2 regions of the Collinsella sp. AM15-2 genome follow, and region 1 is predicted to be linked to the other one. Evidence: riboswitches for the same ligand, from Rfam matches in the RefSeq annotation. Region 1 holds a riboswitch; the other holds the start of a gene.

The links. Region 1 has a riboswitch for thiamine pyrophosphate ahead of thiM (hydroxyethylthiazole kinase). Riboswitches for the same ligand answer to the same signal wherever they lie in the genome.
Region 2: another riboswitch for thiamine pyrophosphate. It lies ahead of thiC (phosphomethylpyrimidine synthase ThiC); the one in region 1 lies ahead of thiM (hydroxyethylthiazole kinase).

Annotation. Positions count from the first base shown of each region.
Region 1 is NZ_QRKO01000006.1:4,601-13,071, forward strand. Features, by position in the region: gene DW171_RS03905 (5-methyltetrahydropteroyltriglutamate--homocysteine S-methyltransferase) at 1-891, opposite strand, end outside; gene DW171_RS03910 (LysR family transcriptional regulator) at 1,047-1,943, opposite strand; gene DW171_RS03915 (HAD-IIB family hydrolase) at 1,954-2,862, opposite strand; TPP riboswitch at 3,026-3,136, shown strand; gene thiM (hydroxyethylthiazole kinase) at 3,188-4,027, shown strand; gene DW171_RS03925 (thiamine-binding protein) at 4,031-4,372, shown strand; gene DW171_RS03930 (thiamine phosphate synthase) at 4,369-5,064, shown strand; gene DW171_RS03935 (patatin family protein) at 5,301-6,170, opposite strand; gene DW171_RS03940 (EAL domain-containing protein) at 6,490-8,471, shown strand, end outside.
Region 2 is NZ_QRKO01000018.1:29,667-38,137, forward strand. Features, by position in the region: gene DW171_RS07980 (SGNH/GDSL hydrolase family protein) at 1-162, shown strand, start outside; gene thiD (bifunctional hydroxymethylpyrimidine kinase/phosphomethylpyrimidine kinase) at 415-1,245, opposite strand; gene thiC (phosphomethylpyrimidine synthase ThiC) at 1,428-2,762, opposite strand; TPP riboswitch at 2,755-2,870, opposite strand; gene DW171_RS07995 (hypothetical protein) at 2,934-3,449, shown strand; gene DW171_RS08000 (YaaA family protein) at 3,473-4,282, opposite strand; gene DW171_RS08005 (aminopeptidase) at 4,386-5,783, opposite strand; gene polA (DNA polymerase I) at 5,950-8,471, shown strand, end outside.

The DNA of each region.
Region 1 (8,471 bases):
GCTGAGCGGCTCAAAGCCGCCGGCGCGCGGCGTATCGAACTCCAGGTAGAATGCGTCGACATCCTCATGTGCAAACAGGTACGGCGCGATGGGGTCATAGCCGCCCTCGAAAGCATAGGTAGAGTGGTAGTTGCCGCGGCACACGTGCGTGTTAATGACGAGGTCGTCGGGCTTGTCCTCGATGGCGGCGTTGTTGAGCGCCACGCCCAACTCGCTCACCCTTTGCAGGTCAACCGGGCTCATGCCAGTCTTGGACACAAAGTCGGTATCGCAGTAAATGCCCCAGGTGCAGTCATCAAACTGGATATTGCGACAACCGGCGGCGTACAGGCCGGCGATCACCGTGCGATAAGCGGCTGCAATTGCGTCGGCAAGTTCCTCATCGGTCTTATAGACGGCGCGCAGGCTCTCCTGCTGGCCATCGCAGCGGTCGAGCGTAACCTCCGAGAACGTCTGGATCGGCGCCGGAATGGTCTGGCGCGCAACCTGACCCTCCCCCTCGAGTGCCTTGATAAACTTAAAGTGCTCGACGAAGGGGTGGTTCTCGCCGCTGATGGGGCCGGTCACCACGGCGGTGTCAGCCGTGGTCTCCTCGTCGTGGAACATATAGCCCGTACGCGAGGTGCGGCGTTCAATGCCGTTGAGCCCCCACATAAAGTCGAGGTGCCAGTAACTGCGACGAAACTCGCCATCGGTAATCACCTGCAGGCCAGCGGCCTTTTGCTTGTCCACCAGGTCGCGAATAGCCTCATCCTCGACGGCCTTAAGCCCCTCGGCATCAAGTGTGCCTGCCGCATAGGCAGCGCGGGCATCCTTTACGGCCTGCGGACGAAGAAAGCTGCCGACGATATCAGCGCGAAACGGCGCGTTCGGTTGAATTGAAGTGCTCATAGATATCTCCCTTTGCATTGGTTGCTTTACTGGGACAGAGTATGAGCGCTCATATAGCCATCGTAAAATATATGTTTATAACAGTTTGATATAGATGCTTCCTATATCAGTTTGGACTGCCATAAAGAGATTTGACCCGTGCAGAACGCAGCAGTCTAGATGTGCTGACGAATCGCTTCGATATAGGCCTGCCCGTAGCGCGTAAGTGTCGTGTTCTTGCGCGTGATGATGCCGATCTCCATGTACTCGTCTACATCGAGCGGAATGGAGATAATGCCGGGGCCGTTAAGTTCATGGCTGATCACGCCCGAACAAACCGTGTAGCCGTTAAGGCCCATGGCCAGATTGAACAACGTCGCACGGTCGCGCACGCGGATATTCTTGCGACGCTCAAAGGTCGAGGTCAGTTCCTCGGAATAATAAAACGAGTTATAGCTGCCCTGCTCATAGGACAGGAACGGGTAGTCCTCGAGATCTTCGAGCGTCACGCTGGCGTGGTCCGCCAGCGGATGGTCGGAGCACACAAAGACATGCGGCGTAGCGCAGAAGAGTCCTTCGAATACGAGCTCGTTGGCCGCCAGCATGCGCTCGATGACCTCGCGATTGTGCTCCGACAGATACAGGATGCCGAGCTCGCTTTTCATATGCGCGACGTCCTCGATAATCTCGTGGGTCTGCTCCTCGCGCAGGGTAAAGTCGTAGCGCGCGGCATCGAACTCGCGGATCACATCGACAAATGCATTAACGGCAAAGGAATAATGCTGGCAGCTCACACTAAAGTGCGGCACCTGCTCGGACGTGCCTTTGTACTTGCCCTCGAGCAGGTCGGCCTGGTCGAGCACCTGGCGCGCGTAGCCCAAGAAGGTCTCGCCTTCCTCGGACACAATGACGCCCTTGTTGGTGCGCTCAAAGATGTGTACACCCATCTCGTTTTCGAGATCGCGAATTGACGCGGTAATCGAAGGCTGCGACACAAAGAGCCGGCGCGAGGCCTCGGTGATGCTGCCGCATTCGGCAACTTTGACGACATATCTGAGCTGCTGGAGCTTCATGGCTTTCTCCCTAGACGTTCGTGACGTCGAAACCCGTCGCGTCCATCTGACGCATAAACGACGGCATCTCCCCCGTCGCGGCGCAGGCGGCAATCTGATGCAGAGCCCCGGCAACCGCATCATCTGCCGCAGCGCCGATATGCCAGCGCGCGGCAGCCGTGACGGCCTCGTTGGCATTGGCGACTGCAACGGAATTGGGAACGGCATCGATCATGGGCAAATCGTTATCGGAATCGCCGAATACGGCCACCTCGTCGGGCGTCAGGCCCAAAGCGCGCGCCAGCTCCAGCGCAGCACAGCCCTTGTCCCAGCCGGTCGGAAGAACGTCGAACAGGCGCACGCGGTTGTTGGGAAACACGAGCGAGAGCTCCGGCACCTCGGCGGCAACACGCTCGCGCAGCTCGGCGAGCTCCTCGCGCGAACGGGCACTCCAGATATTCGCCTTGTATACCGGGGCATCGTCAACGACAGGGCGACAGGGAGCCTCTTCGCCCTTGAGCCACGCGTTGCCGCCTGACTCCATGGCGCGACGCACACGCTCGGGATCGCTTGTCACGCAATAGGCGTCGTTGTCCCAAAAGTCATCACCCAGACGGTAGACCTTCAAATAGGTATCGTCGGTCTCTTGCTCCAGGTAGTCGGCCAGGCGCATAAGGGCATCGTTATCAGTTGCGCGCGAGGCAACCGCCTCGCCATCGACAAACATCACCTGGCCGTTGCAAAACGCACCGGTCGAGAAGCACTCGGAGCGATTGCGGAACATCCAGCTCATCGCGGACGGCTGGCGACCCGAAACCGGGCCAAAATGCAGGCCCGCCGCCTGCATGGCATGAATGCCCTCGATGGCGCAGTCGCTGGCGCCATCGTGTCCAGCAGGAATCAGCGTATCGTCCATATCGGTCAGCACAAGTTTGATCATAAGGTCCCCTCGGTCATTCTTTATCCCGTCTATTGTAACGACCTGCCAATAAGGGACAGGTTTATCTTGGCAGGTTTTATCTGGGAAAATGCAGCGCCCCTGTTGCCACCTGCCAAAATAAACCTGTCCCATATTGGCAGGTGCGCTAGTATAGGGAACAACAGATTCGATGCGGGAGTGCCGGCGGCGCAAACCACAAGGCTGAGAGGGCATAGGGCCCAATCCTTTGAACCTGTCAGTTAATGCTGGCGTAGGGAGCATGCCGCCTTTACAGGGGCGCTGTCTATGCACAGCGCCCCTTTTCTATGCCAAGGAGGCATGTGCAGTGATTGATTCGGAACAGCTTAAGCAACATATGGTCAAGGCCGTAGAGGAGATTCGAGCCACCAATCCGATGGCCGGCTCTATCACCAACACGGTGACGATCGACTTTGTCGCCAACGCGCAGCTCGCCGTGGGCGGTTCGGCCGCCATGGTCTATCTGCCCGACGAGGGCGAGGCGCTCGTTGCCGGCGGCGGCGCCATCTATCTCAACATGGGCACGCTCTTCCCCATCTACGAGCAAACGATTCCCCGCGCGGCCAAGGCGGCACACGACGCCGGCAAGCCCTGGGTGCTCGATCCGGTGGGTCTGGGCATCGGTAGCCTGCGCACCAAACTGGTAAGCGTGCTCAAGCAGTACAAGCCCACCATCGTGCGCGGCAACGCCTCCGAGATCATCGCGCTCGCCGGCCTGTGGGGTCTTGAGGGCGAGGCGGCCGATCTGAGCCGCGTACGTGGTGTCGATACCACCGACACGGTCGACGCCGCCCGCGATGCCGCCGTGGCGCTCGCTCGCTACACCGGCGGCGCCGTTGTGGTCTCGGGCGAAGTCGACCTGATTACCGACGGCACGACCGTGGCCAAATCCCACGGCGGCAGCCCGCTCATGTCCAAGATCACCGGCTGCGGTTGCTCGCAGGGCGGCGTGCTGGCCGTGTACGCCTGTGCTACCGATCCGTTTACGGCAGCAGTCTGCGGCACCGCCGTCTACAACGTTGCCGGCACGCGTGCCGCCGCCGTCGCCGATGCCCCGGCAAGCTTTAAGGTCGCCTTTATCGACGAGCTCTACCGCGCAACCGCCCAGGATATTGCCGACAACCGACTCGAGCTCGAGGAGGCATAAGCCATGTCCGAACCCGCAACCAATGCCGGCATGAACACGCTCGTCGCCGTGGCCATCGCCCCATGCGGCACCGGCGACGAGCTGTCCGCCGAGGTCGCCGAGGTCGTGCGCGTCATTCGCGAGAGCGGCCTTCCCAACCGCACCACCTCGATGTTCACCGAGATCGAGGGCGACTGGGACGAGGTCATGCAGGTCGTGCGCGACGCGACCTTTGTGTTAGCGAGCGAGGGCATCCGAACCGAAGTCGTGCTCAAAGCCGATATTCGACCTGGATTTACCGACACCATGACCGGCAAACTCGAGCGCATGGAAGCGCAGATCAAAAAGCAGGAGGAAGCACGATGAGCATCCGCGACAACCTTGATATCTCGGCCTATCTGGTGCTCGGCCCCGAAAACACCCTCGGACGCCCCGTGGGCGATGTGGTGGCCCAGGCGCTCGACGCCGGCTTTACCTGCATCCAGGTGCGCTCCAAGGTGGCAAGCGCCCGCGAGATCATCGCGCTGACCGGCGGCGCCGCGCAGGCAATCGCACAGGCTGGCAAGACCGGTCAGGTCGCTTTGCTGATCGACGACCGCCTGGACTGCGTACTCACCGCGCGCGAGCAGGGCATTGCTGTCGACGGCGTGCACGTGGGCCAGAGCGATATTCCCGTCGAGGTCTGCCGCAAACTTTTGGGCCCCGATGCCATCGTGGGCCTTTCGGCCCGTTGCGAGGAGATGCTCGAGTACGTCAAGACCGCCGACATGAGTTTGGTCGACTACCTTGGCATCGGCCCGCTCCACGAGACCGAGACCAAGCGCGACTGCGGACGCGCGGCCGATGGCTCTATCATCACCAAAAGCTTTGAGGACCTGGCCGCACTCCACGCGGCAAGCCCCGTGCCCATCGTGGTGGGCGGCGGCGTCAAGACGGCCGACCTGCCGCAGCTTAAGGCCACCGGCGTCGACGGCTTCTTTGTGGTGAGCGCCGTCTGCAGCGCCGATGATCCCTACGCCGCGGCCAAGGAGCTCGTCGACACCTGGCAGCAGGCATAGGCATAGGCCGAACAGCTGATTCGCAGCCTCATATCTTCAATAGCGGAAAGCGCATCCCAGTTTGGACCTCCATTCCGGGATGCGCTTTCCATATAGAGGCTCAACGGGAAACCGCATCCCAGTCTGAACGCATATTCCGGGACGTACTTTCCGAAACCCCACCGCTTGGGAAACTGTAACCCGTTCTGAGCGCTCATTCTGGGACGCGCTTTCCGCCGAGTCCACGGCAGCTTGCCCTACCCCGCCAGATACGATTCCAACGCCGGCAAGGTCGCCTCCGCATCGCGGCGACCAATCTGGTAGATGCGTTCAAGTTCATCGGGCTCGCGACACAGCGACGGCACCTTCACCGATTCGCTCGGCCGCACCACAAAGATCTCGCCGGCAGCCTCGCGACGTGCCAGGTCATCGAGCGTGGCATTGTAGACCTCATGTCGACGCTCAAGCGCTGCGACAAACTCCGGATAGTGACGGAACACGCGACGCAGCATGGGCATCACGCTGTTGGGCTGCTTCACAAAGCCCGCCGGCTGCGTGAGCACCACGATATTGCGGTCATACCCCTGCGCAAACAGCCATGCACTGGGAATAGAATCGGCCACGCCACCATCCAGATACTTATGCCCGTCAATAGCAACGGGACGCGTCGCCACGGGAATCGCCGACGATGCCCGGATCCACTCGATATCCCGCTCGTCGCCATAGGGCAGGTCGTGGTAGACGGCCTTGCCCGTCTCGATATCGGTACACACGCACGTAAACCGCATGGGGCAGGCGCGATACGCCTCCAGGTCGATGGGATCGCGCTCGATGGGCACCTCGTGATAGGCAAAATCGGCATTGAACATATCGCCGGTTCGCAGCCAGCTGGTCACGCTCGCATAGCGTTTGTCGGTGCAATAGACCTTGTTATAGCGAATGGCGCGGCCGATCTGGCGCGATTTAAAGTTGTAGCCAAATGCCGCGCCCGCCGAGACGCCCACCATATGGTCGCAGGTCAAACCGTGCTCCATCCAAACGTCGAGCACGCCCGCCGTATACATACCGCGGTAGCCGCCTCCCTCGAGCGCCAGCCCCACCGTGCTCGTCATATTTGACTGTGCCATGCGACCATCTCCGTTCCTGCGTTTTAAAACGGAACAAGTATACCCATCAACAAATATCGTCTCAGTCGCATTTTCATCGAACATCGTCGCGTTACCGTTTGGCGAATAATGGCCGCCCGCAACATGGGCACCCCTACATAATTCCATACACTTGTTTATACTACTCAGTAGTTATCAGCCGAGAGCACGAACCGACAAATAAACCCAACGACGCAGCAAGGCGGGGGCTTGGAAACACGCAAGGCGTTGAGCAGCAACGCATGTGCACAACGAGCTCGCCCGACGCAATCCGCCCCGACCTCAGAAAGCCGCTTACAGTATGGATAACGCCAGCAATAATACCGAAACGCTCGAAAAGACCATCCGTGACCTTCTGGAGCGTCAGGACGATCTGATCAGGACCGCCTTTACCGACGAGCTCACCGGACTTGGCAACCGCGGCGGCTTTACCCGTTCCTTAGAGGAACTCTGGGAGCAGGAACTGCCCGTGACCATGGCGTTTATCGACATCGATAACCTTAAGCACTGCAACGACATCTTTGGACATGACGAGGGCAACCGCTATATCTTGCAGGTGAGCCTCTATCTCAAACTGTATATGAAGGTGGACGAGGCGGCATTTCGTCTGGGGGGCGACGAGTTCGCCATCCTATCTACGATTGCGACCGAGGACGACCTTGCCGAACGTCTGGAACACTGCCGAACGGTGCTGCTCGAAAACAACGCTTCCAAGATGCCTCACTCGTTTAGCTACGGAGTGGCACACGCCGACCCCGCCCTGGGCGAAGCCCCCAATCGCTTGACGAACGATGCCGACCATCGCATGTACGACTACAAGCTACGTCATGCCGTGCACCTTGATCGACGCAATATCGCACAAGCCCACACCGACGACTTCGAAATAAGCGATCGCATTTTCGACGCCCTTTCGATGCTCAACGAAGGCCGATATTTCTTTATCGAGAACTTGGACAAACATCGAACCCTTTGGTCACAAGGCGCCTTGCGCGATCTTGGTCTTCCTTCGGAGCATATAGACAACTGCCACGATTACTGGAAAACGCGTGTCCATCCCGATGACCTTGAGGCCTATACCAACGACATCGACCAAATCTATGACGGCTCCAAACATCGCCACGTCATGCAGTACCGCGTGCGCAATGCCGCCGGCGACTACATCCTCGGCCGTGCTCGCGGGTTTCGTATCGACGGCGACGGAAATGTCCCCTCGCTCTATGTCGGCGAGCTCGTCAACCACTCGCTTGCCGAGACCGTCGACGCCGCCACGGGCCTCGGAATGCAGCGCACGCTGATCAACGCTATCGATGCCTGCCGTCGCGACCATTGCAAGACGGGGCTTATAGCAGTGCGCGTTCGCGGCACGGCAAAGCTCAACGAGCTCTACGGGGCCGAGGCCGTCGACAACATGCTCGCCGAATACGCAGGCCGCATGCTGTCGATTACTCGCGGCAGGAGTCGCGTCTTCCGCTCACGCAACGCCCAGTTCGTCGTGCTTAGCAACAATTTGGATCACGAAGCATTCGAGCAACTGATCCAACATCTCAAAGAGGCCGTTTTCGCTCCCGTTCGAATCGCGGACGACACCATTACCCCCGTCTGTCTTGTCGTTCCGGCCTTTTACGAGCACCTGACCAATCAAACGGCCGCCGTTTTAGGCGAACTCGACCGTCGCATTCGCACGGCCGGCGGGCTTGTTCCCAACGACAGCCTCCCCATACCCGAGGTGGAGCGCAAAAGCGCCATCGCCGAACGCATCGATTCGCTCACGGGTCTCTATCGACCCAGCGAGTTTATGCGCCGCGCCAACGAATTTCTCGAGACAAGGCGCAACGGCGCCTGGTGTATCGCCACCGTCGATATGGGACACATGCGACTGTTCAACGAATGGCACGGACAGGCCGAGGGCGACCGCATGCTCGCCGATGTGGGCACGGTCCTCAAGGACATCGAGAATGCCAACATGGGCGTCGCAGGGTACTGGGGCCAAGACGACTTTTGCATACTCATCCCCTTTGAACACGACACCGTCCATCAGATCTATAGCCGCGTTCGCCAGGCCGTGGCCAAGTATGATGACGGCGTGGGATTCTGGCCGTCCATGGGCGTCTACCCCATCGACTCCAACGAGAAAATCACCATCGATGCGCAGGCCAAGGCCATGTTTACCAATCGGCGCGCAAAAAACGACTTTAAGGAGCGCATTGCCATTTTCCGCCCCGAGGAGTACGAGCGCGAAATCGCGTTCCACCGCACGCTGACCGAATTCCAGTACGCGCTCTC
Region 2 (8,471 bases), on a different contig from region 1:
GAGTACTACGCGCACGTGGCCGAGCAGTTTGGCTGCGACTTTTTGAATGCCGCCGAGTTTGCCGAGCCGGGCGATATCGACTACCTGCATATGATGCCCGAAAGCCACGAGAGCTTGGGACATGCCGTGGCAGCCAAGCTCCAAGAGATGCTCGGTGAGTAGCACGGCCCCAAACCACCACAGAGTTCCCCTTGCGGGGGCTTGTTTCGTTTGTTTGTCTTGATCTGTAACAGTTCCAAGGCCGAAAACGGGCTAGATGTTACAGATTAAGATTATTTAGGTCGATATCGATTGTTTGTCTTGATCTGTAACATCTAGGGTCGATTTTGCCGAGTTACTGTTACAGATCGAGATGTTTGTGGGAGCCACCGCAAAGGTGCCTGTCCCCTTTGCGGCGGTTTTGGGCTGCGAATCTTAATATTGCCACATGTGGTTGACGGGGCCGGAACCTTTGCCCATGTCAAAGCCGGCGGCGAGAGCGCCGGTTAGGTAGGCCTTGCCCGCGTTGACGGCATCGGCAAGATCCATACCCTGGGCCAGCGCGCAGGCGATGGCGGACGAGAGCGTGCAGCCGGTGCCGTGTGTGTTGTCGGTCTCGATGCGCTTGTGGCGGAACCACGTGGTGAGTGGATCTCCCAGATGGTTGCCCTCGTCATCGAGTGGCGCGGGTTCGGCCAGTACATCGTTGGCCTCGTTGACAAGATGTCCACCCTTAACGAGGGATGCGCAACCAAAGCGGCGGGTGAGGAGCATGGCAGCATTTTGCTGCGTGCGCTCGGAGTCGACCTCGTAGTCGAGCAGGGCCATGGCCTCGGGAATATTGGGCGTGATAACCGTCGCTAGCGGGAACAGGCGGCGGGTGAGCGCCTCGGCGGCATCTTCGGCAATCAGCCGCGCGCCCGAGGTGGCTACCATGACGGGGTCGACTACCACGTTTGTCGCGTTCCAGGCGCTCAGGCGGTCGGCGATAACATCGATAATCTCGGCAGAGGAAACCATGCCAATCTTGACGGCGTTGGGGCGGATATCGTCAAAAACGGCATCGATCTGCGCCGCGACAATATCCGGGGAGATGTTCTGCACGGCGGTGACGCCCAGGGTGTTCTGTGCGGTGATGGCGGTGATGGCCGTCTCGGCATACAGGCGGTGCGCCGTGATGGTCTTGATGTCGGCCTGAATGCCGGCGCCACCGCTGGAATCGGATCCTGCGATGGATAGAACGGCAGGTACCTTACTGCGATCCATGTTCGCTCCCTTGTTCGGTCGGAATCAAATGGGTCTATAAGCCAGCATTATAAAGATGCCCGGGCCGACTCTATGTCGAACCCGGGCGGGCGATGCAATCTTTACGCAAATGCAAGCAAATGTTCACACGTCAACAATTGACAGGCACCGGCTCGCCGCCAGAAGCGGCCGCGGCGACAGGGCTAGTCCTCCATGCCAAGGTCGATCGTGGTGCCCTCGAAGATCTTGTTGACGGTTCGGACGGCGCACATCTTGCCACACATGGTGCAAGTGCCCTCGGTGGCGGCGGGGGACTCCTCGTAGCGCTTCTTGCCCGTAACCGGGTCGAGCGCGCACTTCCACATGGCGTCCCAGTCGAGCTTGCGGCGTGCCTGGCCCATCCTGTCGTCCATGTCGCGGGCGTGGGGCACCTTCTTGGCGATATCGGCGGCGTGTGCGGCGATCTTGGTGGCCATGAGGCCGTCGAGCACATCCTGGGCGTTAGGCAGGCATAGGTGCTCGGCCGGTGTCACGTAGCACAGGAAGTCGGCACCGGAGCTGGCGGAGATGGCGCCGCCGATGGCGGCGGTGATGTGGTCGTAACCCACGCCGATATCGGTCACCAGCGGTCCGAGCACATAGAACGGAGCATTGTGGCACAGGCGCTTCTGCAGTTTCATGTTGGCGGCGATCTCGTCGAGCGCCATGTGACCCGGGCCCTCGACCATGACCTGGACGCCGGCGGCCCAAGCGCGCTTGCACAGCTTGCCCAGCTCGATCATCTCAGCGGTCTCGGTGGCGTCGTTGGAGTCGTAGAGACAGCCCGGGCGGCAGGAGTCGCCGAGCGAAATCGTCACGTCGTACTCGTGGCAAATCTCGAGCAACTCGTCGTAGAACTCATAGAACGGGTTCTCGTTACCGGTGACCTCCATCCAGCCAAACAGCAGTGAACCGCCGCGGCTCACGATGTTCATCAGGCGGCCGGTCTCCTTAAAAGTCTTGGTGACCGACTTGTTGATGCCGCAGTGGATGGTCATAAAGTCCACGCCGTCCTCGGCGTGCGCGCGCACGACCTCGAACAGGTCGTCCTTGGTGAGCTTGACCAGCGGCTTTTCCATGTAGCCGATGGCGTCGTACATGGGGACGGTGCCCACCATGAGCGGCGTCTCGTCGATGAGCTGCTGGCGGAACTGGCGCGTCTTGCCCGAGTTGGAGAGGTCCATGATGGCGTCGGCGCCGTAGTCCTCGGCGATCTTGACCTTCTTCCATTCCTCGGCGGCATCGGCCTTGTCGCCCGAGATGCCCAAGTTCACGTTGACCTTGGTGGACAGGCCTTCACCGACGCCAAAGGCGCGCATGCCTTTTTTGATGTGCACGATGTTGGCGGGAATGGCGATACGGCCGTCGGCCACGCGCTCGCGGATGTACTCGGGGTCGCGATGCTCGCGCTCGGCGACTTCCTTCATCTGCGGCGTGATCTGCCCGGCACGGGCGAAGTCGATTTGCGTGACGAGCTTGGGCTCGGTCTGTGTGCTCATTGGCACGGCTCCCTTCGTTGGCATTACCCATATCAGGTTTGCGGGTCAGGGCGGGCGCGCCCAGTCTCAGCCTGCCGTCTTGTCCTGCAAGCTCCCCGTTTATGTAATGGGCTCAAGTATAGCTCGAATGGGTACGATTGGCCTAACGAGCGTGCCTGTGGGGAGACGTACATGGAAGACAAGCATCTATATCGAGAGACACAATGGGATGTATCGGCCGAGGAAAGCCGTGCGCACCATGGGTTGGTCGCGATTGGTTTTGCGGTGCTTGCCGTGCTGGTGATTGCCTTTTGTATCTGGACGTTTGGTGGTCGCGGCGGCGCTGCATGGGAGTTCGAGGCCGACGATGCCCTGCCGATCATGACAGTGAAGGTTACGGGCGGCAATACCGTTGCCGCGCCGGGCGACTATTGGTATCCGCGCGACGAGTTTGTGCAGCTGCAGCTGAGCGGCGGGTCTATTCCGGGCGAAGAAATCGAACGCGTGACGTTTGATGCGACGCTCAAAACGCTGACGGTGAAGCTCAAAGATCAAGGGGACGTGCCCACGACCATGGACATTGCGCTGACGGAATGGCGCTTGGAGCCCCCGGCGGGCGCTGCGGTATCCGAGGTGGAGCACGTTAAGATTACCTACCAAGATGGCTCGACGAGCGAGATTGCAAAGGCCGATGGCTTGGCGGAGTAACGAGGTGTTTGGAAACGGCGGGTCTATTGTGCCTGCGCGTTCATGAAAACCAGGGTGTTTTTGTCTGAAAGCTCGGGGATGTGTCGATAGCCGATGTTGAATGCGGTAAGTTCGCTTGCATCCTCGAGCTTGTTTTCTGCCATCCAGCGCACCATGGAGCCGCGTGCCTTTTTGCTGGCGGTCGAGCGCTGGATGGGCTTGCCGTTGCGGATGCCTTCGCCAAAGAGGCATGTGACGACCGTGGCATCGGTGGTGAGGCGGGGCAGAACGGCTTTGGCGTATTCCGCGCTCGCGAGGTTGACGATCGTAGCGTTGGAGCCCGCCGGAGCGATGGCCCGTGCGAGCTTGTCGCCCCAAAACGCATAGAGGTCTCGGGCATCGTCGACGGCAAGCTTCGCGCCCATCTCCAGCCGATACGGTTCAACGGCATGAAAGGGGCGTACGCATCCGTAAAGGCCCGAGAGGATCCACAGATGGTCTTGCAGCCATGCGAGCTGCGCGGAATCCATCACCTCGGGCGCCATGCTCTGGTATTGAATGCCGTGGTAGGACATGACGGCAGGGGAGAGGTGACGGGCGAGTGCGGGATTGTCGAGATCGCCGTTTTTCAGGATGGGCCCAAATTCATGCAGGGTGTTGAGGCAAGGCCCCAGCAGTTTGTCACTCACGTTCCATAGCGCCTGCAGGCCGCCGCTGCCTTCATTTCGTTCGATATCTAGCAGTGCGCGGTGGAGGTGAGTCGTCTCGCGCGCAAAAGGTGGAATGCCCAGGACTTCAAAAGCATCTTGGGCCGCACGCATCTGCTTGGCGGGCGAAATGATGACCTGCAGCATGGACTCTCCTCTGCCAAAAAAGAAGTTGCGGTGGAATACGGTCTGTTTTGGCCGTTTAGGGGCCAGTTTAGTCCGTATTTCACCGCAACTGATGAAGGGTTGGTTAGGCGCGCTCGATGAAGGCCTTGTAGCCGCGATAGGCCTCGTAGATGTCGGCCTTGTTGGCGACCTCCCACAGGGCGTGCATGGACAGGACGGCAACGCCGGAGTCGATGACGTTCATGCCGTACTTGGCCATGATGTAGGCGATGGTGCCGCCGCCGCCCGCGTTGACGCGGCCGAGCTCGCAGGTCTGGAAGTCCACGCCTGCCTCGTCCATGATGTCGCGGATGAGGGCCACATACTCGGCATCGGCGTCGTTGGAGCCACCCTTGCCGCGGCTGCCCGTGTACTTGTTAAAGCACAGGCCACGACCCATAAAGGCTGCGTTCTTGGTCTCGAACTTGCCGGCGTAGCCCGGGTCGAAGCCGGCGGACACGTCAGAGGAGAGCATGCGGCTGTGGGCGAGTGCACGGCGCAGGGCCAGCGGGCTATCTTCGCCGGCGAGCGTCATGATCTCGGCGACGGTGTTCTCGAAGAAGCGGCTCGTCATGCCGGTGGCACCCACGGAACCGATCTCCTCCTTGTCGACGATGAGTGTGATGCTCGTGCGCTCCACGTTGGCGACGTTGATCTGGGCGACCATGGACGGATAGGCGCAGACACGGTCGTCGTGGCCATAGCCCAGAATCATGGAGCGGTCGAGGCCCATGTCGCGGGCCGGGCCGGCGGGTACGACCTCGATCTCGGCGGAGAGGAAGTCCTCCTCCTCGACGTCGTACTGCTCCTTGAGGATATCCAGGAACATCTGCTTGACGGGTTCCTTGGGGGCGTCCTTGTCGTCCTCGTCAAACTTGACGGGGCGGCCGCCCACGATCACGTCGAGGATCTCGGCATCGACGGCGTCCTTGGCGGGCTTGGCCATCTGCTCGCTCGAGAGGTGGATCAGCAGGTCGGAGATGGTAAAGACCGGGTCGTCGGCCTTGTCACCGATGTTGATGTCGACGGTGGTGCCGTCCTTTTTGCAGATGACGCCCACGAGTGCGAGCGGGGAAGCGACCCAGTGGTAGCTCTTGACGCCGCCATAGTAGTGCGTGTCGAGATAAGCCATGTCGCCGGCCTCGAAGGCGGGGTTCTGCTTGAGGTCCAGGCGCGGCGAGTCCACGTGGGCGCCCAGGATGTTAAAGCCCTGCTCGAGCGGGGCGGTTCCCAGGTTGACGAGCATCAGGTCCTTGCCGTGGTTGGCGGCGAACACCTTGTCGCCGGCCTTGAGCTCGCGGCCCTCGGCGATCACAGTCTCCAGGTCGACGTAGCCCGCCTCCTCGGCCATCTTGATGCCGGTCTTGACGCACAAGCGCTCGGTCTTGTTCTCGCTCAAAAACTGCTTATAGCCGCGGCAAAGCTCCTCGAGCTCCTCGATTTGCTGTGGCGTGTACTTTTTCCATGCGCAGGGACGCTCCATGACGCAGGCTCCTTTCGGATCGATCGTGCTGGTTGATGTACCGTGAGCCATCGTATCACGCGCGGGCCCGCGGCGGCGGGGAAGCTTGATGTGCTGTGGCTGTGGGGCGGGGAGCGTGTAAACTGGTGTGAGCAAGCCGTGCCCAGCCCAAAGCGAGGTATTCAATATGTCTGACAAGCGCCGTACCTTTGCCGTCATCGACGGCAACTCGCTCATGCACCGCGCCTTCCACGCCGTGCCGCCCACCATGAACGCGCCGGACGGTCGTCCCACCAACGCGATCTTTGGCTTTTTGAATATGTTCCTCAAGATGATTGACGCCTTTAATCCCGACGGCGTTGTCGTGGCGTTTGACAAGGGCAAGCCGCGCGTGCGCATGGAGATGCTGCCGCAGTACAAGGCTCAGCGCCCGCCCATGGACCCCGATCTGCACGCACAGTTTCCCATGATTAAGGAGCTGCTCGCCGCACTCAACGTGCCGATTTTGCAGTCCGAGGGCTGGGAAGGCGATGACATCTTGGGCACTATGGCGCGCCTGGGCGAGCAGGCCGGCTGTGATATGTTGCTGGTGACCGGTGATCGCGATATGTATCAGCTCGTGACCGAGCACGTTAACGTGGTCTCGACCCGCAAGGGCCTGTCCGACGTGGCGATCATGACGCCCGAGAGCGTGGACGATCTGTATCACGGCATCACGCCGGCGCTCGTGCCCGATTTTTATGGTCTGAAGGGCGACACGTCCGACAACATCCCCGGCGTGCCGGGCATCGGCCCCAAAAAGGCGAGCGCGCTCATTGCGCAGTACGGTAGCCTGGACGAGGTCATCGCACACGCCGACGAGGTCAAGGGCAAGATGGGAGAAAACCTGCGCGCGCACATCGATGATGCGCTGCTGAGCCGCAAGGTCGCAACCATCCGCACCGATGCGCCTGTCGAGCTCGACTTTGACGAAACATCCTTCCCGGCGTTTTCTGCCGATGAGGTTTCCGCGGCGCTGGGTACGCTTGGTATCACCGCCATGCAGAACCGTTTCTTGGCACTGATCGGTGACGAGGGTGGCGCTGCTGCCAGCACGTTTGAGATTCCCGCCGTTTTGCGCGCAGCCGGCGGCGATGCTGGCGCGCTTGGTGCCGTTGCGGCTGAGGTCTCCCGCGTGATTGATGCCGGCGAGTGGGTCGCCGCCGTGGTGGACGATGACAAGGAAGAGGGCGCGCTCTTTGGGCTGACGCGCACGCTGTGGTTGGCGACGTCCAAGGGCCTGTTTGCGCTCGAGGAGGGCGACAGCGGTGCGGCGGCTGAGGTTGAGGGCTTCAACTTCGCCCACGGCGTGATTGCCGGCGTGCTCGCGCGTCTGTTTATGGAAGGCCGTGTGGCGAGCCCGGATATGAAGGCGCTTCTGCATGAGCTTTCGCCCATCGATTCTTCTGAGCTCGAGCTCATGGATCCGCTGGCAGTCGATTCCACGCGCATCTTCGATACCGTTGTTGCCGCCTACCTGTTGGATTCCGACCGCTCCGAGTTTGACGAGGTGTATCTGGCCGATACGTATCTGCAGATGGCGCTGCCTGCGGCGCGCGGCGCAGAGGGTGCTGGCGAGGACGCTCCTGCGCCCGCCGCTCGCACGGCGGCCTTGACGCTGGCGCTGGTTGCACCGCTGCGTGACCGCATGGCCCGCGAGAACGCCGCCAACGTGTTCGATGGCATCGAGATGCCGCTCGTTCCGGTACTTGCCAAGATGGAGCGCGCGGGCATGCTCGTGGACCCCGACCGTCTGCACAGTCTGTCCGAGGGTCTGGCGACCCAGATTACCGAGGTCGAGCGCAGTATTCGCGACCTGGCGGGTGACGAGACCTTTAATATTGGCAGTCCCATGCAGCTGTCGCACGTTCTCTTTGATGTGATGGGGCTTCCGACCAAGGGCCTCAAGAAGACTAAACGCGGCTATTATTCGACCAACGCCAAGGTACTGAGCGACCTTGCCCGTGACCACGAAATCGTGCGTCTGATCTTGGACTGGCGTGAGAAGTCCAAGATCAAGTCCACCTATCTGGACACGCTGGGTCCGCTGCGTCGAGGCGACGGCCGCGTGCACACCACGTACAACCAGACCATCACGGCAACGGGTCGCCTGTCCTCGAGCGACCCGAACCTGCAGAACATCCCGACGCGCTCGGAGCTGGGTCGTACCGTCAAGACGGCGTTTTCGGCAGGCGAGGGAAGCGTCTTTTTGGCGGTGGACTACTCGCAGATCGAGCTGCGTCTGCTGGCGCATCTCTCGGGTGACGAGCACCTGGTGCGCGCCTTTAACGAGGGCGAGGACTTCCATGCCGAGACGGCAGCGCGCGTGTTTGGCGTGCCGGTGTCCGAGGTAACGCCCGACCTGCGCAGCCGCGCCAAGGCCGTGAACTTTGGCATCGTGTACGGTCAGCAGGCCTATGGTCTGTCGCAGTCGCTGCACATCTCGATGGCCGAGGCGCGCGACATGATTGATCGCTACTACGAGGCCTACCCGGGCGTGCGCACGTTCCTCGACAATGTGGTGGCGCGAGCCAAGCAGACGGGCTATGCCGAGACCATGTATGGCCGCAGACGCCATATTCCCGAGCTCAAGGCCAAAAACCCACAGCTCCGCGGCTTTGGTGAGCGCACGGCCATGAACCACCCCATGCAGGGCACCGCCGCCGACAT